Regions from separate parts of the Arthrobacter sp. UKPF54-2 genome, predicted to be linked through region 2. Evidence: predicted binding sites of a transcription regulator. Region 2 holds the regulator's gene; the other holds the start of a gene.
What was found. The regulator LexA, encoded in region 2, represses DNA repair genes until DNA is damaged. The targets are predictions, from matches to a motif close to TCGAACANNTGTTCGA.

Region 1 (14,732 bases), 640 kb from region 2:
CGTCGAGCCGGTCGGTGTTGATGGCGGCGAAACGTTCGAACAGGCCACGGTTCAGGTACACGGCGTCCTGGTGCGCCGAGAAGGCGGGGGAGAGGCGGGTCTCCAGTTCGCGGATTTCCTCCGAGGCGTCGGCGGAGACCAGCGTGAAGAAGGACGCCGCGGCCCGCTGCAGCAGCTGTCCGGAGCGCTCCATCGCCAGCGCCGTGTTCTCGAAGCTCGCCGGCTCCGGATCGTCCACAATCGCCTGGATCTCGGCGAGGTGCTCGGCCAGGCCGGCCTCGACCGCTTCGGCGTAGTGCGGTACCTCGATGTCCGCGAAAGGCGGCAGTCCGTAGGGCAGGGGGCTGGGACTCAGAAGGGGATTGGTCATGAAATGACTCTTTCATGTAAGCCCCGAGTTCTCAATGAATCGCTAGGCGTGTTGTGATCCGGCCCACCGTAGGATTGCCGCATGCGACCCATCCCTTCCACGTTGCGCGGACGCCTCCTCGCCGGCTCAGCCACAGCTCTCCTGGCGGCGTCCTTGGCGTCCTGCGGCGTCGGCTCCCGCCCGGACGGCAATGCTCCCGCCTCCTCACCGGCGGCGAACTCTTCCGCCTCAGGCGGCGCAGCCACGACCGAGTCCGCCACGGAATCCGCGACGCCGTCGAACCCGCCGGCTCCCACCCCCACCCCGACGCCGGGCAAGGGGCCGGCCTGCGCGGCTGTCCGCTGCACCTCGGTCCTGGTCACCGGGGACATGCTGGTCCACGCCCAACTCTGGGACCAGGCGCGTGCGGACGCCCTGGCCGCCGGCGCCAAGGGACTGGACTTCGGGCCCCTGCTGGAAGGCCAACGCAAGTACATCGAGAAGAGCGACCTTGCGATCTGCCACCAGGAAACGCCCGTGGCCGGCCCCACGGGGCCCTTCTCCGCGTACCCCTCGTTCAACGTCCCGCCGCAGATCACGATCGCTGCCCGGCAGGTGGGCTACCAGGCCTGCACCACAGCGAGCAACCACACGATTGACCGCGGCACCGCCGGGCTGGTCCGCACGCTGGACGCCCTCGACGCCGCCGGGCTGCAGCACACGGGCTCTTACCGCAGCGAGGCCGATTCCCAGGGCATCATGATCTTGCAGACTGCCGCGGCAAAGATTGCCGTGATCGAGGGCACCTACGGGCTCAACGGCCAAGTCCCGGAAGCTGCCTGGCAGGTGGACATGCTGGACCCCGGAGCCATGATCGCCAAGGCCAAAAAGGCGCGGTCCCTCGGCGCCGACATCGTCCTCGGGGCCATGCACGCCGGGGAAGAGTACGCGAGCGTGCCCAATGCCGAGCAGCAGCGCGTCGCGCACGCCCTGGCGGAGAGCGGCCAGTTCACCATGGTCTACGGCCACCACACCCACTCGGTGCTCCCGATCGAACGGTACAAGGGGACCTGGATTGCCTATGGCCTTGGCAACGGGATCACCGAACTATCGCCGAGTTACGTGGTGAACAACGAAGGACTGCTGGTCCGGGCCCAGTTCAGCCAGGACGTCGCCGGCACGTGGACCGCGTCCGACCTGGCCTGGGCGCCGTCGGTCATTGTCCGCGGGCCCTACCGCTGGTGCTCCGTCGCCACCGACGCCCCGCAGGGCCCCTGCGCCGGAGCAGCCGCGGACGCGGCCACCCGGCTGCGGACCCGGACCGTGGTCGAATCGATGGGGGCGGCTGCGGCAGGCGCCCACGAACTGCTGATCACAAAGGAGCGGTAGGGATGGACACTTTGATGGAACGACGGCGGAGCGTCGCGGCGCGCGGGGCGGAGCTGGCCGTATTCGAATACGGCCTGCAGCCCGGCCCGGACGTGCCGACCTTGGCCTTCATCCACGGCTACCCGGACGACCACCGGGTGTTCCTCCAGGCCATCCGGGAGCTTGCGGCGACGCACCACGTGCTCGCCTACGACACGCGCAACGCCGGCGCGTCCGCCGTCGTGGGCGCCCCGGGCGACTTCACGCTGGCGGCGCTGGTGGACGACCTGTTCGCCGTCCTTGCCGAAACCGGTGCCAACCGCGTGCACCTCGTGGGCCACGACTGGGGGTCCATCCAGGGCTGGGCCGCCGTGCAGGATCCACGCGCCGCCGCCCTGATCAGCCGGTATACGAGCATCTCCGGCCCGGACCTGCGCCACTTCGCCCGCTGGGTGCGCACACGGTTGCGGAACCCGCGCAGCTGGCGTCCGCTGGCCGGGCAGTTGCTGCGCAGCTGGTACATCGCGGCTTTCCTGGTTCCGGTGCTGCCGGAGGCCGCTTGGCGGCTGTTCCTCACCCGGCGATACGAACAACTGGCCAAGCGCGACGTCGGGAACGATCCGGTCCGCGGGCTGGCCCTCTACCGGGCCAACTTCTTTCCCGGCCGGAACCGGCCCTCGCCGCCGGCCCGGGCGAAGGTGGCCATGCCGGTGCAGGTGGTGGTGCCGCTCCGGGACCCGTTCCTCTCCCCAGACCTGGTGGAGGGGCTCGAGGCTTGGGTGGAGGACCTGACCGTGGTGACGGTGGACAGCGGCCACTGGTGGCCCGCGACCCGCGCGGTCGAGTTGGCCGAGCTGCTGCGCACCAGCGACGCCGGCGTATGAGGCCGTCGCCGCTGCCCGTCAGTCGGGGACGCCGCCCGCGAGGCTGAGGGCCATGAACACGCTGTTGGGATCGGGCTGGTAGCCGGCAAACGGCGGGCAGGGGACGAAGCCGTGCCGTGCGTAGAGGCGCCGTGCCGGGGCGAAGAACTCCTGCGACCCGGTTTCGAGAAACAGTCGCTGGTAGCCGCGCAGGTGGGCCTCGTCCAGGATCCGGCCCAGGACCAGGGCGGCGATGCCACGGCCCCGAGCGTGCTCCGCCGTCCGCATCGACTTGATCTCCGCTTCCTCCCTACCAAGTTCCTTCAGCGCTCCGCAGCCCAGCAGTTCTCCGCCGTCATCGCGGGCGGTCCAGAAGCTGATGTCCGGGCCGGCCAGCGCGCCGTGGTCCAGGGCGTGCACACTCTCGGCCGGCGACGTCGCGAACATGTCGGCCAAGTGTTCCTCCAACAGGTCCCGGACGTCTGGGAGGGCCGGGCTGTCGCGGGCTATCAGGATCATGCCCGGGCCTCAGCGGGGGCGGCGGGCCGCGTGCTCCCGGGCCAGGACGGCGTAGGAGTCGTCCGGGGTACCGGGCACGAACGTGCCGTATTTGCGCTCCACGGCGGTTTTGATCAGGAAGTCGGCCAGCGCCGGGTTCTTGGGCAGCAGCGAGCCGTGCAGGTAGCTGGCCACAATGTTGCGGTAGCGGGCACCCTCCTGGCCGTCGCTGCTGTTGTTTCCGGTGCCTTTGGCCGTGGTACCCAACGGCGCGACGCCGGGGCCCAGCGTGGTCTGGCCGCTGTGGTTCTCGTAGCCCAGCACGGTGCCGAATTCAGGGGAGGACACCGCGACGTTGCCGATCAGCCGCTCGTCTGTGCCGTGGGTCTCCACGTCAAGGATGCCGATGCCGGGGATGACGGAGCCGGTCCGGGTCTTGAAGAATTTTCCGAACAGCTGGTACAGCCCGCAGATCACCAGCATGGGTGTGCCGTCCTCGGCGAGCTCCTTGAGGACCGTCTCACGGGAGAGCAGATCGTCCTGGATCACCACCTGGCCGCTGTCCTGGCCGCCGCCGCCCACGATCAGGTCCACGTGGGCCGGGAAGTCGTCGCCCACGTTGTATTCGAGCAGTTCCGGGGCGTAGCCGTGCCAGCGCAGCCGCTGGGCGAGGACCAGTGCGTTGCCCCAGTCGCCGTAGATGTTCATATCCCGCGGATAGAGCTGAAGCACGCGGATGGTGCCCTTGCTCGGGGCCGGGGACTCTTCGGGCGGCAGGACGTGGCCGAAGGATAGCCCGTCCGGGGTTTCGGGGGATGCGGGGGTCATGAGACCACCTCCACTGTGGTGATTTTGGAGAGCTCGCGGCGGATGGCCAGCATGGCGGTGTAGGTGCAGAAGATCCGCTTCGGCTGGTCCTTGGCCCCGCGGATGAAGGCGGCCAGGGCGGCCGCGATGTCCGTGTCCACGGCGCCGATGGCGACGTCGTCGTACTGCAGGCGCAGGGCCATGTCGTAGGCGCGGGAGCCGGTGAGTTGGTCCACGCCGCCCTCGCGCAGGGTGTCGAATTCCACGTCCCAGAGCCAGGACATGTCCCGGCCGTCCGCGTAGTTGTCGTTGATCGCGATCATGGTCGCGTAGCCGGCGGCCGGGAAGGACTTCAGGCCCAGCCGGAAGCCGCTGGGGTTCTTGACCAGGACGAGCTCCAGCGGCAGGCCGTCGACCACCAGGCTTTCGCCGCGGCCGAAGGCAGGCGCGACGTTGGCGAGGGCCGCCAGCAGCCCGGCGTGGTCGGTGCCCGAGCCGCGGGCGCCCGTGATGGCCCGGGCCAGGGTCAGGGCCGCGGCTGCGTTGAAGATGTTGTAGACGCCGCGCAGCAACATATGCGTGGTGACCGTGGCGCCGTCGTACTCGAAGTCGGCGTCGTCGGCGCCCACCCGGCGGAGGACGACGTCGGCCTGCGGCTTGGCCGGGGCCGGCGGCACCGGGCTGCCCGGTGCGGCCCGCAGCTCGTCGTCGTTCGGGAAGGTGCTCAGCAGCGAGTCGTCGAGTCCGAAGTAGAGCACCTCCGGGCCATTGACCGCGGCGGGTTCGAGCGTGTCCGCGATCCGTGCGACGCGCGGGTCCTCGCGGTTCAGCACGACCGTGCCGGTGGTCTTCGCGGCGATGTGCTGCAGCAGTTCGGCGGTCTTGTCGATCTCGCCGAAGCGGTCGAGCTGGTCGCGGAGGACGTTCAGCAGCAGGCAGTAGCGCGGCGGGACCTTGTTGACGAAGTGCACGGCGTGGGCCTCGTCCAGTTCCAGGACGGCGACATCGGCGTCGAGCCGGCCCCGCCAGTCCACCTCGCCCAGCAGCGCCGCGGCGACGCCGCGGGTGAAGTTACTGCCGGTCCGGTTGGTGAAGACCTTCAGGCCCTGGCTCTCCAGCAGTTCCACGACCATCTTGGTGGTGGTGGTCTTGCCGTTTGTGCCGCTGACGACGGCGACTCCCAGCGGCAGTGTGGACAGCGTCCGCTGCATAAAGCCGGGGTCGATTTTTTCGACCACCAGGCCGGGAAGAGCGGAGCCTCCGCCCCGGAGCCGGGAGACCCGGCGGACGAGCTTGCCGAGCGGAACGCTGAAGTAGAGCATGCTTTGTAATATATCCCAGCGGCGGCATGGAACTCGGTCCGGCGGCACGCCCCGGTGCGGTCCAGCGCACCCCCGCCCATTATGCTGGCAGCATGACCACCCCCCTCACTTCGCCTTCTTCCCGCGTGGGATCGGGCCTGCGGATCGGTGTCCTGGCGCTCCAGGGCGACTTCCGCGAACACCTGCATGCCGTGGAAGCTGCGGGCGCCGCCGGCATTGGCGTTCGCCGCCCCGCCGAACTGGACGGCCTCGACGGCCTCATCATTCCCGGCGGGGAATCGACCACCATTGACAAGCTCGCCAGGATCTTTGAGCTCAGGGATCCGCTGCGTGACCGCATCCGGGCCGGGCTGCCCGTCTATGGCTCCTGCGCCGGGATGATCCTGCTGGCCGACGAGATCGCCGACCCCGCCACCGACCTCGCCGGAAATCCGCAGCAGACCTTCGGCGGCCTGGACATCACGGTCCGCCGCAACGCCTTCGGCCGGCAGCGCGAGTCCTTCGAGACCGACCTGGAGTTCAAAGGGCTGGAGTTCAGCGCGGACGGCGGCGCCGTTGCCCCCGTGCACGCGGTGTTTATCCGCGGACCCTGGGTGGAACGCGTCGGCGCGGGCGTCGAAGTGCTGGCCCAGGTGGAACCGTCCCGGGCCGGCCACCCGGAATCCCTGGACGGGACGGCTAGAATTGTTGCAGTGCGTTCCGGCAAGCTGCTGGCCACCTCCTTCCACCCGGAAGTGACGGGGGAGAAGCGCGTGCATGAACTGTTTATTCGAATGATCAGAGGAGAAGCGTAAAGCATGTCAGGCCACTCCAAATGGGCGACGACCAAGCACAAAAAGGCCATCCTGGACAGCCGCCGGGCCAAGTCGTTCGCCAAGCTGATCAAGAACATCGAAGTAGCCGCGCGCATGGGCGGACCCGATCTCGCCGGCAACCCGAGCCTGGAACTTGCCGTCACCAAGGCCAAAAAGACCTCGGTTCCCGCTGACAACATCGACCGCGCCATCAAGCGCGGCGCCGGCCTCACCGGCGAAGTCGTGGACTACACCGAAATCATGTACGAATGCCGCGGACCGCAGGGCTCCGCGCTGCTGATCGAGTGCCTCACGGACAACAAGAACCGCGCCGCCTCCGAGGTCCGGCTGGCCATTTCGCGCAACGGCGGAACCATCGCCGACCCCGGCTCGGTCAGCTACCTGTTCTCCCGCAAGGGTGTTGTCTCGCTGCCGAAGAACGGCCTGACCGAGGACGACGTGCTGATGGCGGTCCTCGACGCCGGTGCCGAAGAAGTCAAGGACAACGGCGAGAGCTTCGAGATCCACTCCGAGCCGACGGATCTGCAGGCCATCCGCGACGCGCTCAAGGAAGCCGGGATCGACTACGACACCGACGAGGCTGAGTTTGTGCCCTCCATGCAGGTGCCGCTGGACCTCGACGCCGCCAAGAAGTTCATGAAGCTCGTCGACGCCCTCGAAGAGCTCGACGACGTCCAGAACGTCTACAGCAACGCCGACCTCAGTGACGAAGTGCAGGCCGCACTGGAAGCCGAGTGACCCTTCGCGTCCTCGGCGTCGATCCGGGTCTCACCCGCTGCGGGATCGGCGTCGTGGACGTTGAGAAGAATCGCCGGGCCACCATGGTGGCCTTCGGCGTCGTCGGCACCTCCCCGGGGGAAAGCCTGGACCAGCGGCTGCTGGTCATCGCCACCTCCATCGATGAGTGGCTGGATACGCACGAGCCGCATGTCCTCGCCGTCGAACGCGTTTTCTCCCAGCTCAACGTCAGCACGGTGATGGGCGTGGCCCAGGCCTCCGGGGTGGTGATCGCCGCCGCCGCGCGCCGGGGGATCCCGGTGGCGCTACACACCCCCTCCGAGGTCAAGGCCGCCGTGACCGGCAGCGGAACCTCCAACAAGGACGCCGTCACCAAGCTGGTCACCAAGATCCTCCGGCTCGACGCCCCGCCGCGGCCGGCCGACGCCGCCGACGCCCTGGCGCTTGCCATCACGCACGCATGGCGGGCCGGCAGCGGTGCAGCGGTGGCGACGACCGGCCCGGGAAGCCAGTCCCTCACGCCCGCACAGCGCGCCTGGGCCGACGCCGAAGCGAAAGCGCGCCGTGCACGCTGAATGGCACGATAAATGTCCGGGCGCTTGCTAGGGTATTCGTAGATATGTTCGGATAGCCGGTGCTTGCAGATTTACGCCCGCCGGCTTGACCCAGCTGGACCCGAACCAGCTGTAAGACCAGGAGCCAGGCCTTGATCAGTTTTCTCCGCGGAACCGTAGCGCACGTCGGCCTGTCCTCGGCGGTGATCGACCTGAACGGCGCCGGCATGAGCGTCAACGCCACGCCGCAGACCCTCAGCCGGCTCCGCGTCGGGGACGAGGGCAAACTGTTCACCTCCCTGATCGTCCGGGAGGACTCGCTCACCCTCTTCGGCTTCGCCACCGACGACGAGCGCGAGGTCTTCGACGTGCTGCTGAGCGTCAGCGGTGTCGGACCGCGGCTGGCGCTGGCCGTGCTGGCCGTCCACGACCCCGAAGCAATCCGGGTGGCCGCGCACTCCGGCGACGGCAAGGCCTTCACCAAGGTCCCCGGCATCGGCCCCAAGGTCGCCGGCCGGATCGTGCTGGAACTGGCCGGGAAGCTGGTACCGCACGGCACCTCGGGCCAGTCCGACGGGGGCGCCCCGGCCCGGTCCGCCGAAGCCGTGTGGAAGCCCCAGGTGGTGGCCGCCATGACGAGCCTCGGCTGGTCCGAGAAGGACGCGACCTCCAGCATCGACAAATCGCTGGCCGACTCCCCGGAACTCGCCGAGGCCGGCAACGTCGCGGAAATCCTCCGCGCCACGCTGCGCTGGCTGGGCCAGGACGGCGCCCGCGCCGGGAACCGCGTAGGCGCCCGTGGCTGAGCCGTCGCTCGTCGCCGGGGGAGAGGAACCGGAAGAACGCGCCATCGAGGCCGCCCTCCGGCCCAAGAACCTGCACGATTTCGTGGGCCAGCACCGGGTCCGCAAACAGCTCTCGCTGGTGCTGGAGGCCTCCCGGATGCGCGGGCGCAGCGCCGACCACGTGCTGCTGTCCGGTCCGCCCGGCCTGGGAAAGACCACGCTGTCCATGATCATCGCGGCCGAGATGAACGCCCCGCTGCGGATCAGCAGCGGGCCGGCGATCCAGCACGCCGGGGACCTGGCCGCCATCCTGTCCTCGCTCTCCGAAGGGGAAGTCCTCTTCCTCGACGAGATCCACCGCATGTCACGCCCGGCCGAGGAAATGCTCTACATGGCGATGGAGGATTTCCGGGTCGACATCGTCGTCGGCAAGGGCGCCGGCGCCACCGCGATTCCACTGGAACTGCCGCCGTTCACCCTCGTGGGCGCCACCACCCGCGCCGGCCTGCTGCCCGGGCCGCTGCGGGACCGGTTCGGTTTCACCGGCCACCTGGAGTTCTACTCCGTCGAGGAACTCGAACTGGTGCTGCGGCGCTCCGCCGGCCTGCTGGACCTGAAGGTGAACTCGGCCGGTTTCAGCGAGATCGCCGGCCGGTCCCGGGGCACCCCCCGCATCGCCAACCGGCTGCTGCGCCGGGTCCGGGACTGGGCGCTAGTCCACGGGGTGGAGCAGATCGACGCGCGGGCCGCCTCGGCTGCCCTGGATATGTACGAGGTGGACAAACGCGGCCTGGACCGGCTGGACCGTGCCGTGCTGGAGGCGCTGATCACCAAGTTCGGCGGCGGTCCGGTGGGCCTGTCCACCCTGGCTATCGCCGTCGGCGAGGAAACCGAAACCGTGGAAACCGTCGCTGAACCGTACCTGGTCCGGGAAGGGCTGCTCGGCCGGACCCCGCGCGGGCGGATCGCGCTGGCGCCGGCCTGGACGCACCTTGGCTTCGCCGTGCCGGCCGGTGCGTTCGGCCAGGATCCGCTGGACCTGTTCCAGGCCGGAGACGCCGACGGCGGGCCCGCCGGGCTGGCAGCCGACCCCGATCCGGAATGGATCCGTAATAGTCAATAGCACTCGCTAGTGACCTTTTCCCTTTAGACTGGTATGACGCTCGGCACGTTCGGGCCTTTGTTTCCGTGCGCGGCTCCCGCTAGCCGCCGATGGCAGGGCAGGTTTTTCTGCCACGGGCCTGCCAGGTTTCCTGTCAGGTTCCACGCCAGGTGGCCCCGGAGCGAAGCGGACGTTGCTGAAAAACCAGCTCGCAAGTACAGAACGGAACTTTCCCCTTGGATCTAACGACAATTCTCCTGTTTGTCATGCTCGGCGTGTTCGTCTTTATGATGTTCCGCCGCAACAAGAAGACGCAGCAGCAGCAGGCGGAGCTCCAGTCGAAGTTCGGCCCCGGCGTCGAAGTCATGACCAGCTTCGGCCTGTTCGGCCGCATAGTCGAGATTGACGAAGCCGAGAACAAGGTTGTCCTGGAGCTCTCCCCGGGCAACACCGCCACTGTGCACCGCCAGGCCGTCACCAAGATCGTCGAGCCGGTTGCCACCGTCGAGGAACCCACCGTTGTTCCCGATGACGCTTCCTCGCTGACCCTGGGCAAAACCGAAGAGCCCGGCTCCGCCGTCGGGGGCAACACCGTCGCCGGTGACACGCCCCGCCACGAAACGCCCGACGAAACCCTGCGCCGCCTCAACGACGAAGGCAAAAAAGACAGCTAGTCTGCCTCCTGAGCAATCCCGCGGAGCTTCAGTGCGCGGGCATCCGCCGGTGCGGGCCTGACCAGGGCGCACCGGCGGTTCCTCCGTAAACAATAGAAAGATCGACAATGGCACGAACTGGCCCCAAAAACTCAGCCCGCAGGGTGCTGGTCTGGCTCGGCGTAATTCTCGCCGTCCTGACGGCCGTCCTGGCCGGCGGCACCATGGCCGGACAGGCGAGCTGGGCCCCCAAACTGGCCCTGGACCTTGAAGGCGGCACCCAGATGATCCTGGCGCCCAGGGTGGAGGGCGGTTCGGGTATCAATGAAGAGCAGCTCAACCAGGCCGTGGCGATCATCCGCCAGCGCGTCGACGGCTCCGGTGTCGCGGAAGCCGAAATCAGCACCCAATCCGGCCGCAACGTCGTCGTCAGCCTCCCGGGCACTCCGACCAAAGAGACCCGCGCGCTGATCCAGGCGTCCGCCGACATGAACTTCCGCCCGGTCATCCAGGCCGGTGACGGCGCTGCCGTTCCCGCCGAGGCGCGGACCCCGGAAGACAAGCTGCCCAAGCCGACCGCCGCGCCCGCGAACAGCAGCGACGAGAACTGGGTCACCGCGGACGTCTACAAGAAGTTCGAGGCGCTCGACTGCGTCAACCCGTCCCAGGACAAGCAGGAACGCTCAGACCCGGCCAAGCCCCTGGTGACCTGCGAACCGGCATCCGACGGCCGGCCCGCGATCAAGTACATCCTCGGCCCGGTTGAGGTCAAGGGTTCGAACATCAAGAACTCTTCCTTCCAGCTGCAGCGCGGCGCGCAGGGTGCGGTGACCAACGAATGGGCCGTCGATATCCAGTTCGACGACGAGGGTACGGCCAAGTTCAAGACCGTCACCGAGCGGCTGAACCAGTTCTACGTTGCCGCCGGCGGCCAGAGCGGCTCGGATCCGAAGTCGCAGTTCGCGATTGTACTGGACGACCAGGTCATTTCCGCCCCGCGGTCCCAGGCAGTCATCACCGATGGCCGCCCGCAGATCACCGGCGGCTTCACCGAGAAGTCCGCCAAGGCCCTCTCTGACCAGCTGCGCTTCGGCGCCCTGCCGATCAGCTTCGAGATCCAGAGCGACCAGCAGATCTCGGCCACCCTTGGCGGGGAGCAGCTCCGGATGGGCATGCTGGCCGGCCTGATCGGCCTGCTGCTGGTTGTGGTCTACTCGCTGTTCCAGTACCGGGCCCTTGGCTTCGTCACCGTCGCCTCGCTCGTCGTCGCCGGTGCACTGACGTACCTCGCCATCGCCATCCTCGGCTGGACGGAAAACTACCGCCTCTCGCTGGCGGGCGTCGCCGGCATCATCGTGGCGATCGGCCAGACGGCGGACTCCTTCATCGTCTACTTCGAACGCATCCGTGACGAACTCCGCGAGGGCCGCGGCCTGGTCTCGGCGGTGGAGAACGGCTGGAAGCGCGCCAAGCGGACCGTCCTGGCCTCCAAGGCCGTGAACCTGCTCGCCGCCCTCGTGCTGTACTTCGTGGCGGTGGGCAACGTCCGCGGCTTCGCCTTCACCCTGGGCCTGACCGCGATCGCCGACCTGATCGTCGTCTTTATGTTCACCCACCCGACCCTGCAGGTGCTGGCCCGGACCAAGTTCTTCGGGGAGGGCCACAAGTTCTCGGGCCTTGACCCGAAGCGGCTCGGCGCCGTGCCCCTCTACCGGGGTGCCGGACGGATCCGGACGCCGGAAGACAAGCCCGTCCCGGCGCCGCGCGCCAAGAACACCGGTGCCGCGGCCGAGGCCGAACGCCGGATGACCATTGCAGAACGACGTCTCGCGGAAAAGCAGGAGCAGCTCGCTGGCTCCTCCAAGAGCGCGTCCAAGGAAGGCAAGTAAATGGCCAGCTTCGCCACTTTCGGTAACGACCTCTACACGGGCAAGCGCTCCTACGACTTCGTCGGATCCAAGAAGATCTGGTTCCTGATCGCCGCCGTCGCCGTCGCCCTGTCCATCCTGCTGCCGGTCGTCAAAGGCGGCTTCAACCTCGGCATCGAGTTCCGCGGCGGCTCCGAGTTCACCGTGTCCAATGTCAAGGACCGCGACGCCGCACTCGGCGAAAAGGCCGTCCAGGACGTCGTCTCGGGCAGCCTGCCGCGCGTCGCGAACGTCGCCGGCAACACCATGCGCATCCAGACGGACAAGCTGAACGACGAAGAGGTCCTCAAGGTCAAGGAAGGCCTGACCAAGGCCTACGGCGTGACCGACAACGAGGTCACCTCGACGTTCGTCGGACCCACCTGGGGCGCGGACGTGACCAAGCAGGCCCTGATCGGCCTGGCGATCTTCGTGGGCCTGGCCGCGGTCCTGATGGCGTTGTACTTCCGGACCTGGAAGATGTCGCTGTCCGCCCTCGCCGGCATGGCGGCGACCATGTTCGTCACCGCCGGGGTGTACTCCCTCAGCGACTTCGAGGTGACCCCGTCGGCCATCATCGGGTTTCTCACCGTGCTCAGCTACTCGCTGTACGACACGGTGGTGGTCTTCGACAAGATCCGCGAAAACACCTCCGAACTGCAGTCCTCCACCCGGCGCACCTTTGCCGAAGAGGTCAACCTGGCCGTCAACCAGACCCTGGTACGCTCCATCAACACCATGATGGTGGCCATCCTGCCGGTCGGCGCCATCCTCTTCATCGGCGCCGGACTGCTGGGCGCGGGCACGCTGCGGGACCTCTCGCTGGCGCTGTTCGTGGGCATCCTGATCGGCACCGCGGCAACCATCTTCGTCGCCGCCCCGCTGTACGCCTGGCTGCGCCAGGGCGAGCCCGACCTGGTCAAGCAGGCCAAGCGCGTCGAACAGCGGCGCGCCGAAAATGCCGCCAAGGCGGCCCCGGTCACAGCCTAGCCGCCAGGTCCCGCCGAACCCGCCCGACGGGCCGGAGAACGTCCCCGACGTTCCCCGGCCCGTCGGCCGTTGGGCGCCGGTTACAAAAGTATCCCGCCGCGGGAATAGACTTGAATAATTAACGGGTTGTGAGGGGTGCTTCATTGGAAGAACGTTCGACGCCGGTGCCTGCAGCTCCGGCGGCTCAGGCTGCCGGCCAGCGGTCACAAGCTGGCTTGGCTGCTCCCGGCCGCCCCGACGCGGCCGTGCCCGTGGACAACTCCGGGACGCGCCCGACCTTCCCCGGACGCCGTGAACGCACCCGCTCCAGGCTCGCGCGACTGACCGGCCGCGGAACACCCGCCTATTCGCCCATCCTCGAACCTCTGCTGCGCACCGTGCGGGCCAACAACCCCAAGGACGACTTCGAGCTCATCCAGCGCGCTTTCGTGGTGGCTGAACGTTGCCACCGCGGGCAAAAGCGCAAGAGCGGCGACCCCTACATCACGCACCCGGTGGCCGTTGCCACCATCCTGGCCGAGCTGGGCCTGAGCGGGACGACGCTGGCCGCAGCGCTGCTGCACGACACCGTGGAGGACACCTCCTACACCCTGGAGGACCTCAAGGGCGAGTTTGGCCCGGAAGTCGCCATGCTGGTGGACGGCGTCACCAAACTGGACAAGGTCAGCTTCGGCGAGGCCGCCCAGTCCGAGACCGTCCGCAAGATGGTTGTGGCCATGGCCAAGGACATCCGTGTCCTGATGATCAAGCTCGCCGACCGGCTGCACAACGCCCGCACCTGGCGCTTCGTCTCCGCCGAATCCTCGGCCCGTAAGGCCCGCGAAACCCTCGAAATCTTCGCGCCGCTGGCCCACCGGCTCGGCATGAACACGATCAAGTGGGAACTCGAGGACCTCTCCTTCGCCGCGCTGTATCCCAAGGTCTACGAGGAGATCGTGCGGATGGTGGGGGACCGGACGCCGGAGCGTGAAAAGAACCTCGCGGTGATCCGCAACCAGATCACCGAGGACCTCCGGGCGGCCAAGATCAAGGCCACCATCACCGGCCGGCCCAAGCATTACTACTCGATCTACCAGAAGATGATCGTCCGCGATAAGGACTTCGACGACATCAACGACCTGATGGGCGTGCGCGTCCTGGTCGACTCGGTGCGGGACTGCTACGCCGCACTCGGTGCCATGCACTCGCGCTGGAACCCGCTTCCGGGCCGGTTCAAGGACTACATCGCGATGCCCAAGTTCAACATGTACCAGTCGCTGCACACCACGGTGATCGGCCCCGGCGGCAAACCTGTGGAGATCCAGATCCGGACCCATGAGATGCACCGCCGCGCCGAGTACGGCGTCGCCGCGCATTGGAAGTACAAGGACCAGCCCAACCGGACAGCCGCCGGCCCGGGGAGCCCGCGCGACGGCGACATGGGCTGGCTGCGGTCGCTGGTGGACTGGCAGCAGGAAACCTCGGACCCCGGCGAATTCCTCGACTCGCTGCGCTTCGAGATCAACGCACGCGAGGTGTTCGTCTTCACCCCCAAGGGCGAGGTGATGGCCCTGCCCGCCGGGTCGACGCCGGTGGACTTCGCCTATGCGGTCCACACCGAGGTGGGGCACCGGACCATCGGGGCGCGGGTCAACGGGAAGCTGGTCCCGCTCAACAGCGAACTGAACCACGGCGACTGGGTGGAGATCTTCACCTCCAAGGCCGAGGGTGCCGGGCCCAGCCAGGACTGGCAGCACTTCGTCAAGAGCGCCCGGGCCCGCAACAAGATCCGGCAGTGGTTCAGCAAGGAACGCCGCGAAGAGGCGATCGACCGCGGCAAGGAACTGCTCACCAAGGCGATGCGCAAGCAGAACCTTCCCCTGCAGCGCCTGATGACGCACGACGCCCTCGCCGCGATTGCCGAGGACTTCAAGTACACGGACATCTCCGGGCTTTACGCCGGCGTGGGCGACGGGCACACTTCGGCCCAGTCCGTGATGGA
Region 2 (14,732 bases):
CCGCCAGCGCTGCGCGGTAGCCGGCGTCGGCGGCGCCGTCGTCGTCCTCGAAGTTGTGGATCTTTGCGTCGTCACCGCTCAGGCTGCGCCCGGCCCAGGGCTGCCCGGCAGAGTCCGTTGCGCCCCCGGCACCGGCGAGGGCGGCGGCGATGTGGCCGGGCAGCGGCTTGTGCTCCATGGGCGGGGGTCTCCCTAGCGGCGGCCGGCGACGTCGAGCGCCTCCGGCAGTGTGAAGTTGCCGTTGTAGAGGGCCTTGCCGATGATGGCGCCCTCGACGCCGAGCGGCACGAGGGAGCGCAGGACTTTGAGGTCCTCGAGGCTGGAGATGCCGCCGGAGGCCACCACGGGCTTGCCGGTCTTTTCCACCATCTGGCGCAGCAGCTCGACGTTGGGGCCCTGCAGCGTGCCGTCCTTGGTCACGTCGGTGACGACGTAGCGGGCGCAGCCGGCCTCTTCGAGTCGGCCGAGCACGTCCCAGAGGTCGCCGCCCTCCTTGGTCCAGCCGCGGCCGGCGAGGGTGGTGCCGCGGACGTCGAGGCCGACGGCGATCTTGTCGCCGAAGCGCTCGATCACGCGCTGCGTCCACTCGGGGTTCTCCAGCGCCGCGGTGCCGAGGTTAACCCGGGCCACGCCGAGGCCGAGGGCTTTTTCCAGCGACTCGTCGTCGCGCAGGCCGCCGGAGAGCTCCACCTTGATGTCCAGCCGGCCGACGACCTCGCGCAGCAGTTCGGCGTTGGAGCCCCGGCCGAAAGCGGCGTCGAGGTCCACGAGGTGGACCCATTCGGCGCCTTGGTCCTGCCAGTTGAGCGCGGCCTCCAGTGGGGTGCCGTAGCTGGTTTCGCTGCCGGCTTCGCCCTGGACCAGGCGCACGGCCTGGCCGTTGACGACGTCGACGGCGGGGAGCAGCTCGAGTACCGGCAGCGGGGTTTCGGTGGTCATCGTAGGGTCCTCACGGTGTTGGGGTATTTGCACGGCAGGGTCAGTTTCCCGGCAGGGTCAGGAGCCAGGCGGCCAGCAGCGACATTCCGGCCAGGAGGTAGAACACGACTTGGACCCACAGGGGGCTCTTTTGCTGCCGGAAGGACAGGGCCCCGCCCACCAGCAGTCCGGCGAGGCCCATCAGGACTATGGACCACATCTAGGCGGTCTGTTCCGGGGATCCGGGCCGGGTGGTGCCGGAGGTGGTGCCGCTGCGCAGGCCGTCCACCCAGTTGCGGAGCAGGCGTGCGCCGGCGTCGCCGGATTTTTCGGGGTGGAACTGGGTGGCGCAGAGCGGACCGTTTTCCACCGCGGCGATGAACGGGGCGCCGTGTTCGGACCAGGTCACGAGCGGTGCCTTCATCCGCGGCTGGATCACGTCGAAGTCCCAGTGCTGCACGCCGTAGGAGTGCACGAAGTAGAAGCGCTCGTTCTCGACGCCGGCGAAGAGCCGGGAGCCCTCCGGGACGGTGACGGTGTTCCAGCCCATGTGCGGCACCACGTCGGCCGGCAGCAGCTCGACCTTGCCGGGCCACTCCCCCATGCCTTCGGCGACGGTGCCGTGTTCCACGCCGGCCTCGAACAGGACCTGGAGCCCCACGCAGATGGCGAGCACCGGCCGGCCGCCGGCGACCCGGCGTCCGATCATGCGGACGGCGTCGACGGCTTTGAGCTCCTTCATGACGGTTTCGAAGGCCCCGACGCCGGGGACGACGAGTCCGTCGGCGTTGAGCACGTCCTCGGGCTTGGCGCTGAGGATCACCTCGGCGCCGGCGCGTTCCAGGGCGCGGACGGCCGAGCGGACGTTGCCGGAGCCGTAGTCCAGCACGGTGACGGTGGGCTTACCCTCGGGCGACGCGGGTTTCCGGGCCGCGTCGGGGTTGATGATCGCGCCGTCCTGGAGGACTTTGCCGGTCACAGCGCACCCTTGGTGGAGGGAATGCCCTCGACCCGGGGGTCGGGTTCCACGGCGGCCCGGAGCGCCCGGGCGAAGGCCTTGAACTGGGCCTCGACGATGTGGTGCGGGTCCCGGCCGGCGGTGACGTTCATGTGCAGGCAGATGCCGGCGTGCAGCGTGATGGCCTCGAAGACGTGCCGGGTCAGGGACCCGGTGAAGTGGCCGCCGATCAGGTGGTATTCCTGGCCTGCCGGTTCGCCGGCGTGCACGAGGTAGGGCCGGCCGGAGACGTCGACGACGGCGTGCGCGAGGGCCTCGTCGAGCGGGACGGTGGCCTCGCCGAAGCGGCGGATGCCGGCCTTGGTGCCGAGGGCGGTGCGGAGGACCTCGCCGAAGGTGATGGCGACGTCTTCCACGGTGTGGTGGGCGTCGATGTGGGTGTCGCCGGTGGCCTTGATGGTCATATCGATCAGCGAGTGCTTGCTCAGCGCCGTCAGCATGTGGTCGTAGAACGGCACCGAGGTGCTGATGTCGGAGACGCCGGTGCCGTCGAGGTCGATCTCGACCAGCACGGACGATTCGCTGGTGGTCCGCTCGAGGCGTGCGGTCCGGGCCTCGGCAGCGGCAGATCCGGTGGTGCTCATGTGGGGTGTCCTTTGGATGAGGCGGGCGCCCGGCAATCGCCGGCGGTGTGCGTGGGTCCTGGCTTAAGTCTAGGCGGACTGTGCCTGGTGGCCGGTCAGGATCCGTTCCAGCGCCTGCAGGAAGGCTGTGGTTTCCGTCTCAGTGCCGGCGGTCACGCGCAGGTGGCCGGGGATGCCGACGTCGCGGATGAGGACGCCGGCGTCCAGCAGCCCCTGCCACGTCTCGTGCGGGTTCTCGAGGCCGCCGAAGAAGACGTAGTTGGAGTCCGAGGCCGCGGGCTTGAGTCCCATCCGGGTCAGCTCGGCGACGATCCGGTCCCGCTGGCGCTTGATGTCTTCCACGTCGGCCATCAGGGCCACCCGGTGGCGCAGCGCGGCCAGCGCCGTGGCCTGGGTGATGGCGGAGAGGTGGTACGGCAGGCGGACCAGGCGCAGGGCGTCGGTGACCTCCGGCGCGGCCGCCATGTAGCCCAGCCGGGCACCGGCCAGGGCGAAGGCCTTGCTCATGGTGCGGGAGACGATCAGCCGCTCCCGTCCGGGCAACAGCGTCAGGGCGCTGGGCGTGCCGTCGTGGGCGAACTCGTGGTACGCCTCGTCGACGATCACGATGGTCTGGCTTGCTTCGCCGGCTTCGTAGACAGCCTCAACGACGTCGAGGCCGAGGCCGGTGCCGGTGGGGTTGTTCGGCGAGCACAGGAAAACGACGTTGGGTTTGAGCTCGCAGACCTGCTGCGCGGCCGATTCGGCGCTGAGTCCGTAGTCCTCGGCGCGGACTCCGGCGAGGTATTCGGTGTCCGTGCCGGCGGCCAGCAGCGGGTACATGGAGTACGTGGGAGGGAAGCCGAGCGCAGTGCGGCCTGGGCCGCCGAAGGCCTGGAGGATTTGCTGCAGGACCTCGTTGGAGCCGTTCGCCGCCCAGATGTTGCCGGCTTCGAGGCCGTGGCCGAGGTATTCGGCGAGCCCTTCCCGCAGTTCGGTGAACTCGCGGTCCGGGTAGCGGTTCAGCCCGGCGGCGGCCTCCGTCACCGCTTCGGCGATGGCCGCCCGGACGTCGGCCGGGACGCCATGGGTGTTTTCGTTGACGTTCAGCAGGATGGGGACGTCCAGCTGGGGAGCGCCGTACGGGCGCAACCCCCGCAGGTTCGTCCGGAGGGGCAGTCGGTTGAGGCGCTCTAGCTGGTCAGTCACCTGCCCAGTTTAAGTGAGACCCTGCCCGGCCCCGAAACTGTGACCGGCAACCCGGCTGCCGCTGGCGGACTCTGGCGCTACTTGGAGGGTACGAAGAGCTGCTGGCCGGGGAGAACGCGGGCGGCGCCGAGGTTGTTGAGCTGGACGATGTCGGCAACGACGTCGCGGGGATCCCGTTCCGGTGCCACGGCGCCGGCGATGGCCCAGAGTGACTCCCCCGGCTGAACGGTGACGGTGACCGTAGGCGTGAGCGAGAGCTCCGACGCGGAGTCGGCAGCTTTGGCGGGCGCGTTGAGGAAACCGGCCAGCGAGAGAACAAGAGCGGCCAGCAGGATCAGCGGCAGGCCATAGAAAACAAAGCGGCCCCGGCGGGTGAGCCGCAGCGGCGCCTGCCCGGCGGCCACCGACCGCCGGCTCCGGCCGGATTCCTGGCCGTCGAAGATGCCGTGCGGGCCGAAGGCCTCGAAACCGGACCTCTCGAACGGGCCCTGGGCGGGAACGGAAACCAGCGAACCGGAATTAGCGCTTACTGCTGACATGAGCTGAGCCCTCCTGGACTTATCTGTGCCGCCCGGCGTACTCCACGTACCTGCCGCCAACCGGCCTAACAATCGAACGCGAACCTTGGAACGTAATCGTTGATCACCGTGTTCGAACACAGAACCGAACTCCGGACTGTTTCTCCGACGCACTGGTTCGAACACATATTCGAACTTAGTAGTTCCTGTTTTAGCACCTATGAACGAACATTGTCGAGACTCGCTAGAACAAATGTTTGAAAAACCGTGCAGGCTGGCCTACTTTTGAACCAGCAGGACAACCACTGGTGGCGATCAACAGCAGTTGATCAAGAGGGTCTGACATTTTTTTCAGGCCCGTCGGTCCCGGCAGCCACTGCGGCCGGGCGGAACGGAAAGGCGAGGCGAACATGGCAGCACAAGCCGCCGGCGGGAGGGCCGCCCAGCGGAACCCCCAGACCGGCCGGGCGCCGAAGGGCCTCACCGTCCGGCAGAAGAAGATCCTGGAGACCATCCAGCGGTCCGTGACGGACAACGGTTACCCGCCCTCGATGCGTGAAATCGGCGACACCGTCGGCCTCGCCAGCCTCTCCAGCGTCACCCACCAGCTCTCGCAGCTGGAAAAGCTCGGTTACCTGCGGCGGGACCCGAAACGGCCCCGCGCCATGGAAGTCCTGTTGCCGCTGACGCTCGACGAGGGCGCCGCCAAGGTGTCCGGTGTGGCGAAATCCACCGGCCTGCGGGCCGTCGGCGGCCTTGCCGTATCGGAGCTCGCCAGCGCTACCGACACCGCCATGGTGCCCTTTGTGGGCCGGATCGCCGCCGGCGGCCCCATCCTGGCCGACCAGGTGGTGGAGGACGTGATGCCGCTGCCGCGCCAGCTGGTGGGCCACGGCGAACTGTTTATGCTCCGGGTGGCCGGCGATTCGATGATCGATGCCGCCATCTGCGACGGCGACTGGGTGGTGGTTCGGCGCCAGAACGACGCCGTCAACGGCGACATCGTGGCCGCCCTGCTCGACGACGAGGCCACGGTCAAGACATTCCGCCAGCGCGACGGCCACACCTGGCTGCTTCCGCAGAACACCCAGTACGAGCCGATCCTGGGTGACCACGCCGTCATCATGGGCAAGGTCGTCTCCGTGCTGCGCTCCCTCTAGCACCGCGCCGGCGCGTCCGGCTGCCGACGCCGAAGGCCCCGTCCGAACGTTCCGGACGGGGCCTTCGGCGTTGCCTGAAAACCTAGGTGGCGGCCTGTGGGGCCGGCGTCTCCTTGGCCAGGCGCGCGAGGGCGGCCAGGGCCACCGCAGGGTCGGTGGTGGGCCAGAACGGCGGCAGCGCGGCCCGGAGGAACGCTCCGTACCGTTCGGTGGACAGCCTGGAGTCGAGGACGGCCACCACGCCCTTGTCCGACGTCGAGCGGATCAGCCGTCCGGCCCCCTGGGCGAGCCGGATGGCCGCGTGCGTCGCCGAGACGCTCATGAAGCCGTTGCCGCCGGACTGGGCCACGGCGCGGGAGCGCGCCGTCATCAGCGGATCATCCGGGCGCGGGAACGGGATCCGGTCGATCACCACCAGCCGGCAGGAGTTTCCGGGTACGTCGACGCCCTGCCAGAGCGACATGGTGCCAAAGAGGCAGGTGTCCGGCTCGTCCGCGAACTGCTTCACCAGCGCCGTCATGGTCGATTCGCCCTGGCAGAGGATGCTCAGGCCCAGCCGGGGCCGCATCGCCTCGGCGGCTTCCTCGGCGGCGCGCCGGGAGGAGAAGAGGCACAGGGCACCGCCGCCGGAGGCGCGGATCAGCTTTTCGAGCTCGTCGAGCGCTTCGGGCGACGTGCCGCGGCCGGGCTTGGGCAGGTGCTTGGCAACGTAGAGGATGCCCTGCTTGGGATATTCGAACGGGGACCCGACGTCGACGCCGGTCCAGCTGGGCGCGCCGGGGCCGACCAGGCCCAGGCCCCCGGCCGCCGGCTCGAAGGCCGAACCGATGGCCAGGGTGGCCGAGGTCAACACGACGGTGTGGTCGGCGAACAAGCCCTCGCGCAACCGCCCGGCGACGCTGAGCGGGGCGATGTTAATCAGCGCCGGTGCGGAGTCGTCGGGCTGTGAGTAGCCCTGTTGCGGGTCGAAACTGCTATTCCGGGAGAACCAGACCACCTCGCGGTTTTCCTTGGCGGCCAGGAGCCGTTCGCAGAGTTCGAGGACCACCATCAGGCGGGACCGGGCGAGCTGCCGGCCGCCGTCGGCGGTGTTCGCGCTGTCTCCCTTCGAGTCTGAGAGCGCTGCGCGGCAGGCGTCGCGCAGCTGGTCCACGCAGTCGAGCTGTTCGCTGTTCAGGCCGTTAGGCATTAGCCCGCTGGGGACGCCTTCAATGGCGAGTTCCAGGTTGGACGCGGCGTTGTTGAGCGCGTCGACGGTGATCCCGGTGTGCTTGCGGGCACCTGAGGCGGCGGCGTGCACCATGGCGACGGACAACTGGCCGGACACGGCGCCGGTGACCCGGTCCTGCAGTTCGTGGGCCTCGTCCACCACCACGACGTCGTACTCGGGCAGCACGGCGAGGCCTTCGAAGGCGCTGACGGCCAGCATGGCGTGGTTGGTGACCACGACGTCGGCGTCGGCGGCGTTTTGCCGGGCGAGCTCGCTGAAGCATTCGGCGGCGAGCGGGCATTTCTGTGCCCCGAGGCATTCCATCGAGGTGACGGAGACCTGGCGCCAGGCGCGGTCGGTCACGCCCGGCAGCAGCTCGTCCCGGTCCCCCGTCTGGGTTTCCTCGGCCCACTCGCGGAGCCGGACCACTTCCTTGCCGAGCTGCGAGGACGCTCCGCCCATCGCGGCGGCGAAGTGCGGCACGGAGGTGTCCTCGCCGAGGGAGAACAACTGGCCCTCCGAGGGCTCCTCGGAGGGGAAGCCGCCCTCGAGCTTGTGCCGGCAGACATAGTTGGAGCGGCCCTTGACCAGGGCCACCTTCACCGGCCGGTCCAAGGCCGGGGTAATGGTCTTGAGCAGCCGTGGCAGGTCCCGGCCCACGATCTGGGTCTGCAGCGCCAGGGTGGCGGTGGAGACCAGCGTGGGCTTGTCGCTGACCAGCGAGTGGGCGATCAGCGGAATCAGGTATGCCAGGGACTTGCCCGTGCCGGTGCCGGCCTGGACCAGCAGGTGATCGCCGGTTTCGATCGCACGGGCCACCTGCCGGGCCATTTCGTGCTGGCCGTCGCGGCTTTGGCCGCCCATGCCGGCGACCGCCCGGTCGAGCAGTTCAACCACGAACTGCTCGCCGGACGCGCCGCTGCCGGACTCACCGGCGCCGGACGGCGGGGCTTCCCCTTCGGCCACCGCTGGTTCAGTCATTGCTGACGAAGGAATCCAGTTCGGCGGCGAGCCCCTCGCGCACCATCACCACGGCACGGGTGCCGGTCTCCTCGTGGTCGAGGCTGATGATTTCCGCGTCGGTCTCGTGCAGCTTGCTGAGCAGGTCCCCCCGGTTGTACGGGATCATCAGTTCCAGCTTCACGCTCGGCCTGGGGATGCCCTCGCTGATGGCCTTGAGCAGCTCGGCAATGCCTTGGCCGGTGCGGGCCGAGACCACCACGTGGCGCGGTTCGCGCTGCTTGAGCCGCTCGATCACGAACGGGTCGGCGGCATCGGCCTTGTTCAGGACGATGATTTCCGGCACCTTGCGCGCGTCGACTTCGCTGAACACGGCGCGGACCGCCGCGATCTGGCCCTCCGGATCGGGGTGGGAGACGTCGACGACGTGCAGGATCAGGTCCGAATCCGCGACCTCCTCCAGGGTGGAGCGGAAGGCTTCCACCAGCTGGGTGGGCAGCGAACGGACGAAGCCCACGGTGTCGGCGAGGGTGTAGCCGAGCCCGTCAGCGGTTTCGGCCTTGCGCACGGTCGGATCCAGCGTGGCGAACAGGGCGTTCTCCACCAGGACTCCGGCGTCGGTCAGCCGGTTCAGCAGCGAGGACTTGCCGGCGTTGGTGTACCCGGCGATGGCCACGGAGGGAACGGCGTTACGACGGCGGTTGGCCCGTTTGGTCTCCCGGGCCGGCTTCATCGCGGCAATTTCGCGCCGCAGTTTGGCCATCCGGGTGCGGATCCGGCGGCGGTCCAGCTCGATCTTGGTCTCACCGGGGCCGCGCGAACCCATGCCCGCTCCGGCGCCGCCCACCTGGCCGCCGGCCTGGCGGGACATCGATTCACCCCAGCCGCGCAGGCGCGGGAGCAGGTATTCGAGCTGGGCCAATTCCACCTGGGCCTTGCCCTCGCGGCTCTTGGCGTGCTGGGCGAAGATGTCCAGGATCAAGGCCGTGCGGTCGATGACCTTGACCTTGACGATGTCCTCGAGGCCGCGGCGCTGGGACGGGGCCAGTTCGGCGTCGACCACCACGGTGTCCGCGCCGGTGGACATCACGATGTCCTTGAGTTCCTGGGCCTTGCCGGAGCCCAAGAACGTGCCCGGGTCAGGTTTGGCGCGGCGCTGGACGAGTCCGTCGAGGACCTCGGAACCGGCGGTTTCGGCCAGGGCCGCGAGCTCGCGAAGGGAGTTCTCGGCGTCGGCGAGGGTGCCTTCGGTCCACAGCCCGGCGAGGACCACACGTTCCAGGCGCAGCTGGCGGTATTCGACTTCGGTGACGTCTTCGAGTTCCGTTGACAGGCCGGCCGTGCGGCGGAGCGCGTGGCGTTCCTCGAGGTCCTGCTGGTCGCCGTCGTAGCTGCCGTGCTCCTCATCCAGCCGCGAGATGGCCTGGGCCTTGCCGAACACGGCCCGGGACTCGCCGGAGTGGCCGGAGTGGCCGGCGCCGGTCCCGTTCTTCGAGGCAGGGGCGTCTTTGGAGAGGATCCGGTCGATGACAGCCTGGATTTCCGCAGGGCTCATGTCCTGGGCGGCTGAATCGGGTCCGGTGTTGGGCTGACTGGTCATGGTCTCCTTTGAAGGGTTGGCCCTTCCAGAATAGTGCTGTTCGGTCTCTTGTGGCGCTGTATTCGCGCTGGGCTGACGAGTGTTGGTCATCCATGCCTCCTGGCTTGCCGGCGGCTGCGGTGCCGCGGGCCGGGGCGGGCTCCGGGACGGAGCGCGGGGAAAGGGGAAAGGAACGGGCGTGGTGGCGCCTTGAGGAGGGGAGAGACAGTCCGCCCGGCCGGGCCCGAGTGGGCACTGCCAAACTCCAAGGTTCTGGCGCTGGCCGTCGGCTCCATATCAGGAGCATCGGCGGGGCGCACTGAGCGGAAGGTAACTACCTGCGTCGCTACGGGGACGGGACTTCGCTAACGAACGAAGGCCCGTGCCGGCTACTTGAAGTTCAGGAACATGCCTTTAACGTTAGCAGACCGCGCCCCGGCGCCGGACCTTCCGTGGCGCGGTCGCGCGCGGTCCCGGCGCATCCGCTGCGGGTCCGCGCCGGTTTCCCATAGCCCCGGACGGCCCACTAATCTGGCCAGTTATGGAGTCCGCACACTATTTCAGCGCCCAACCGGCCGGGCCGTTCACCCGCAAGCCCCTGACCGTGGAGCTTGCCGGCGCGCAGCGGACGCTGCAGACGTCCTCCGGGATTTTCAGCCCGGACGGCGTCGACAAGGGAACAGCGGTCCTGCTGGCGGACGTCCCGGCCCCCGCGCCGCAGGGGAACCTGCTGGATATCGGCTGCGGATGGGGTCCGATCGCGCTGACCATGGCGCTGCGGGCCCCGCACGCCCGGGTCTATGCGGTGGACGTGAACGAGCGCTGCGTAACCCTGACGAATGAAAATGCCGCGCTGCTGGGGTTGGAGAATGTCACCGCCAGCACCCCCGGCGAGGTGGACCCGGAGCTTCGCTTCGACACCATCTGGTCCAACCCGCCCATCCGGATCGGCAAGGACGAACTCCACGCCCTGCTGCTGCTGTGGCTGCCGCGGCTGGCCCCGGGCGGTTCGGCCTGGCTGGTGGTGCAGAAGAACCTAGGCTCGGATTCGCTTCAGCGCTGGCTCGCCGAGGAGCTGGACAGCAGCTTCACCGTGACCCGGGAGAGCACCTCAAAATCGTTCCGCATCCTGCGGGTCAGGAAAGCATCCCGCTAGCGACGATCACGGCGGGGCCGCTCAGCTCCACGTGCTCGTGGCCGTCCGCGGCCAGGAAGAATTTGACCCCGACGACGCCGCCGGGCACCGTGACGTTCCAGGTGTCCGGGGCGCCCGCGCCGGCCCAGTGCCGGATCGCGACGGCGGCGGCGCAGGCCCCGGTGCCGCATGACAGGGTCTCCCCCACACCCCGCTCGTGCACGCGCATGGTGATGGCTCCGACGCCATCGTGGACCAGCGGTTCGGACGGCACCACGAATTCGACGTTGGTGCCGTGCGGCGGCGCGGGGTCAACCCGCGGCGCCCTGAACAATTCGGTGGCTTCGAGCTCGGCGAGCTCCGCGAGGGCGACGACGGTGTGCGGGTTGCCCATGCTCACCGACAGCGCGGGCCGGGCGACTTCCAGGCCGTCGGCGCTGACCAGCGAATCCATGGCGCGGGCGGTGGCCTCGCCCGGGAAGATGAACTCCCAAGGGCCCATGTCGACGGCGTAGCCGGCCGCGGTGCGCACCACGGTCTTGACGCCGCCGCGGGTTCCAATGGTCAGCGATTCCCCGGCCGGCAGGTCCACGAGACCCTCCTTGACGAGGAATTGGACGAAGACGCGCACGCCGTTGCCGCACATTTCCGAGAGCGAGCCGTCGCCGTTGCGGTAGTCCATAAACCACTCCGCCGCGGGGTGCTGGCCGAGCAGCTCCTGGCCTTCGGGCAGCAGCCGGGAGGGGACAGCGCGGATGAGGCCGTCGGCGCCGATGCCGCGGTGACGGTCACAGAGCGCGGCAACCTGCTCCGGGGTGACCGAGAGGGCGCCGTGCGGGTCCGCGATCAGGACAAAGTCGTTGCCCGTTCCGTGGCCCTTGGAGAACTTCAGGCCGCCGAGTCCGGAGGTGTCTCCGGCGGTGTCTCCGGCGGTGTCTCCGGCGGGCAGGTGGTCAGCGGCCGCGGCCAGGGTTTCGTCCATGCTCCAAGGTTACCGTTGCGGCCGCGCCGGGACGGAAACGGCGACGCCGGCCCCGGCGGCGGATTACGGCTACCGGCCCCGGCGGCGCTTACCTGCCGCCGGTACCTCAGCGGCAGAGCGCGGCGGCCTTGGCCGGCAAGTGGGGGTCCTGCCAGTCCAGCCAGCTGATCCGCGGGTCGGCGCGGAACCAGGTGAGCTGGCGGCGGGCGAACTGGCGGGTCGCGACTATGGTTTCCTCCGCGGCCTGCGCGACATCCGAATCGCCGTCGACCACCTTGAGGAACTGCGCGTAGCCCAAGGCCCGGGAGGCGGTTTTGCCGCGGCGCAACCCCAGGGCATCCAGGCGCCGCACCTCCGCCAGCAGCCCGTGCTCCACCATGGCGTGGACGCGGGAGGCCAGGCGTTCGCGCAGCTGTTCGCGGTCCACCTCAAGCCCGATCTGCACGGCCGGCTGGAAGTACTCGCGTGTGGGCATGAAGGAGCTGAAGGGCCGCCCCGTGAGTTCGTAGACCTCCAGGGCGCGGATCACCCTGCGCGCATCGCCCAGCCGGCCGGCCGAGACCGGATCCACCCGGTCCAGCCGCGCCCGCAGCGGGGCGAGTCCGGCGGCTGCCTCCTCCTGCTCGAGGCGCTGCCGGACTGCGGGGTCGGTTCCGGGGAACTCGAGGACGTCGAGGACGGCACGGACGTACAGGCCCGAGCCGCCGGCCAGGATGGCCCGTTTGCCGCGGGCGTGGATGTCCGCGATCACGGCACGGGCCTGCTGCTGGAAGTCGGAGACGCTGGCCTCTTCGGTCACGTCGAGGATGTCGAGCAGGTGGTGGGGCACTCCCCTGCGCTCGGCCTCGGTGATCTTGGCGGTGCCGATGTCCATGCCGCGGTAGAACTGCATGGCATCGGCGTTGACCACCTCGCCGTCGAGGGCCAGGGCCAGCGACACGGCCAGATCCGACTTACCGGATCCGGTGGGCCCGACGACGGCGATGACCGGGGGCGTGGTTGTGGCCACGGATTTAGCGGGTGCGCAGCGGCACGCTGGGCATGCCCAGCGACACGCCGGAGGTGCCGCCGGTGCTGCCGTTGGCTCCGGCGGGGGCCGGGGCGCCGCAGGAATCGGCCTGGGACCGGTCCCACGCGTCGCCGGCTCGGGAGCGGCGCAGGCTGTAGTCCTCGGCCGACGCCGGGTCCGCGACGAGGTGGAATGCCGCGGCCTCGGTGATGGTCACGGTGACGAGGTCTCCGGGGCGGGGTGTTTCGGCGCCGGCGGGTACGGAGAAGTGCACCAGCCGCTGGTCCTGCGCGCGGCCGGAGAGGCGGTGCGTTTCCCCGGCTTTGCGGCCCGACTGGGCGGTCACCATAACCTCCACGCGGCGGCCGAGCTGGCGGGCGTTCTCCTCGGCGGCGATCCGGTCCTGCAGCGCGGTGAGCCGCTCGAAGCGCTCCTGCACCACGGCCTTGGGCAACTGGTCCGGGAGTTCGGCGGCGGGCGTGCCGGGCCGCTTGGAGTACTGGAAGGTGAAGGCGGTGGCGAAGCGGGACTTTTCCACGACGTCGAGGGTGGCCTGGAAGTCCTCCTCGGTTTCGCCGGGGAATCCGACGATGATGTCGGTGGAGATCGCGGCGTGCGGGATCTTCGCCCGGACCTTGTCCAGGATGCCGAGGAACTTGGCGGACCGGTAGGACCGCCTCATCTCCCGGAGCACCTTGTCCGAGCCGGACTGCAGGGGCATGTGCAGCTGCGGCATAACGTTGGGGGTCTCGGCCATGGCGTCGATGACGTCGTCGGTGAACGCTGCCGGGTGCGGGCTGGTGAACCGGACGCGTTCCAAGCCGGGAATCCCGCCGCAGGCGCGCAGCAGCTTGGAGAACGCCTGCCGGTCGCCGAACTCGACGCCGTATGAGTTGACGTTCTGGCCCAGCAGCGTGACTTCGATGGCGCCGTCGTCGACGAGGGCCTGGATCTCGGCGAGGATGTCCCCGGGCCGGCGGTCCTTTTCCTTGCCGCGCAGCGACGGAACGATGCAGAAGGTGCAGGTGTTGTTGCAGCCGACCGAGATGGAGACCCAGCCCGCGTAGACGGAGTCGCGTTTGGTGGGCAGCGTGGAGGGGAACACGTCGAGGGACTCGAGGATTTCCAGCTGCGCCTCGTTGTTGTGGCGGGCGCGTTCCAGCAGGGCGGGCAGGGCGCCGACGTTGTGGGTTCCGAAGACCGCGTCGACCCAGGGCGCCTTCTTAAGGATGGTCTCGCGGTCTTTCTGCGCGAGGCAGCCACCGACGGCGATCTGCATGCCCGGGTTGGCTTCCTTCACCGGGCGGAGAATGCCGAGGTTGCCGTAGAGCTTGTTGTCGGCATTTTCCCGGACCGCGCAGGTGTTGAAGACGACGACGTCGGCCAACTCGCCGTCGGAGCGCACGTACCCGGCGGCTTCGAGCATGCCGGACATCCGCTCGGAATCGTGGACGTTCATCTGGCAGCCGAAGGTCCGCACCTGGTAGGTGCGGTCCGCGGACTTCTCATCCGGGGAGGGGGTACCGCCGGGGGCTGGGGTAGGAATGGTCAAACTCACCTGTTAAGGGTACCGGTTCGGTGCGGCCGGTTTTGCGGGCCATGCTGCCGCGGGCCGCGGTGCCGGCCTGCCGGGTCAGGCCTCGTCGTCCGGTTCTTCGAGCGACGCGTCCACGGCCTCTCCGACGATCCGGAAGGCCTGGGACGGCTGGTAGCCCTTGCGTGCCAGCATGGACGCGAGCCGGCGGACGGTTTTGTCCCGCTCCGCACGGTCTTCCAGGCCGCGGGCGTTCCGCAGCTTGCGCTCCACCAGGTCCCGGGCCGCGGCTTCCTCGTCCTCGTCGCTGAGCTGTTCGAGGGCGCCGGCGGCGGTCTCCTGGTCGATGCCCTTCTCGACCAGCTCCCTCCGCAGCGCGCCCTTGGCAAGCTTGCGCGTCTGCGCCCGGCTGCGGACCCACATGTCGGCGAACACGGCGTCGTCGATCAGGCGGACTTCTTCGAAGCGGTCGAGCACGGCCTCGGCGACGTCTTCCGGGATGTTGCGCTCGGCCAGTTTGCGGGTGAGCTGCAGCCGGCTCTTGGGCGAGTGGGTCAGCTGCCGCAGCACCACGGCGCGGGCTACCGCGGCGGGATCCGCGTCGGCCTCTTGTTCCGGTGCCGGTGGAGACGTCGAAACAGTCGGGGCCGAGGTGCCGGGGTCTCCGGGGCCGTCAACGACGCCGGGGCCAGGATTCCGGGAAGGGAACCCTGACCCCTGGCGGCGTCGTGCGGCGGAGGCCCGGCGGTTAGAAGCCGTCAACGGCCTTCAGCTTCGGTGACTCCTCCGCGTCGGCGGCCTTGACGCCAACGCCGAGCTTTTCCTTGATGAGGCGCTCGAGTTCGGCGGCGAGCTCCGGGTTGTCGCGCAGGAAGCGTCGGGAGTTCTCCATGCCCTGGCCCAGCTGGTCCCCGTCGTAGGTGAACCAGGAGCCGGA

Region 1: ruvA (Holliday junction branch migration protein RuvA) is a predicted target of LexA. The motif match lies at 7,372-7,387, and genes of this name have one in related genera.

What each region holds. Positions count from the first base shown of each region.
Region 1 is NZ_CP040174.1:2,784,081-2,798,812, forward strand. Features, by position in the region: gene E7Y32_RS12865 (M3 family metallopeptidase) at 1-370, opposite strand, end outside; gene E7Y32_RS12870 (CapA family protein) at 452-1,738, shown strand; gene E7Y32_RS12875 (alpha/beta fold hydrolase) at 1,741-2,601, shown strand; gene E7Y32_RS12880 (GNAT family N-acetyltransferase) at 2,620-3,099, opposite strand; gene E7Y32_RS12885 (type 1 glutamine amidotransferase) at 3,109-3,786, opposite strand; gene E7Y32_RS12890 (Mur ligase family protein) at 3,903-5,207, opposite strand; gene pdxT (pyridoxal 5'-phosphate synthase glutaminase subunit PdxT) at 5,300-6,001, shown strand; gene E7Y32_RS12900 (YebC/PmpR family DNA-binding transcriptional regulator) at 6,005-6,760, shown strand; gene ruvC (crossover junction endodeoxyribonuclease RuvC) at 6,757-7,335, shown strand; gene ruvA (Holliday junction branch migration protein RuvA) at 7,467-8,120, shown strand; gene ruvB (Holliday junction branch migration DNA helicase RuvB) at 8,113-9,222, shown strand; gene yajC (preprotein translocase subunit YajC) at 9,468-9,875, shown strand; gene secD (protein translocase subunit SecD) at 9,983-11,743, shown strand; gene secF (protein translocase subunit SecF) at 11,744-12,751, shown strand; gene E7Y32_RS12935 (RelA/SpoT family protein) at 12,895-14,732, shown strand, end outside.
Region 2 is NZ_CP040174.1:3,423,927-3,438,658, forward strand. Features, by position in the region: gene E7Y32_RS15730 (SseB family protein) at 1-178, opposite strand, end outside; gene priA (bifunctional 1-(5-phosphoribosyl)-5-((5-phosphoribosylamino)methylideneamino)imidazole-4-carboxamide isomerase/phosphoribosylanthranilate isomerase PriA) at 193-939, opposite strand; gene E7Y32_RS16305 (hypothetical protein) at 980-1,138, opposite strand; gene hisH (imidazole glycerol phosphate synthase subunit HisH) at 1,139-1,897, opposite strand; gene hisB (imidazoleglycerol-phosphate dehydratase HisB) at 1,894-2,520, opposite strand; gene E7Y32_RS15750 (histidinol-phosphate transaminase) at 2,590-3,708, opposite strand; gene E7Y32_RS15755 (LysM peptidoglycan-binding domain-containing protein) at 3,786-4,247, opposite strand; gene lexA (transcriptional repressor LexA) at 4,637-5,386, shown strand; gene E7Y32_RS15765 (ATP-dependent DNA helicase) at 5,469-7,577, opposite strand; gene hflX (GTPase HflX) at 7,570-9,156, opposite strand; gene E7Y32_RS15775 (class I SAM-dependent methyltransferase) at 9,677-10,291, shown strand; gene dapF (diaminopimelate epimerase) at 10,272-11,252, opposite strand; gene miaA (tRNA (adenosine(37)-N6)-dimethylallyltransferase MiaA) at 11,359-12,261, opposite strand; gene miaB (tRNA (N6-isopentenyl adenosine(37)-C2)-methylthiotransferase MiaB) at 12,266-13,819, opposite strand; gene E7Y32_RS15795 (regulatory protein RecX) at 13,895-14,368, opposite strand; gene recA (recombinase RecA) at 14,544-14,732, opposite strand, start outside.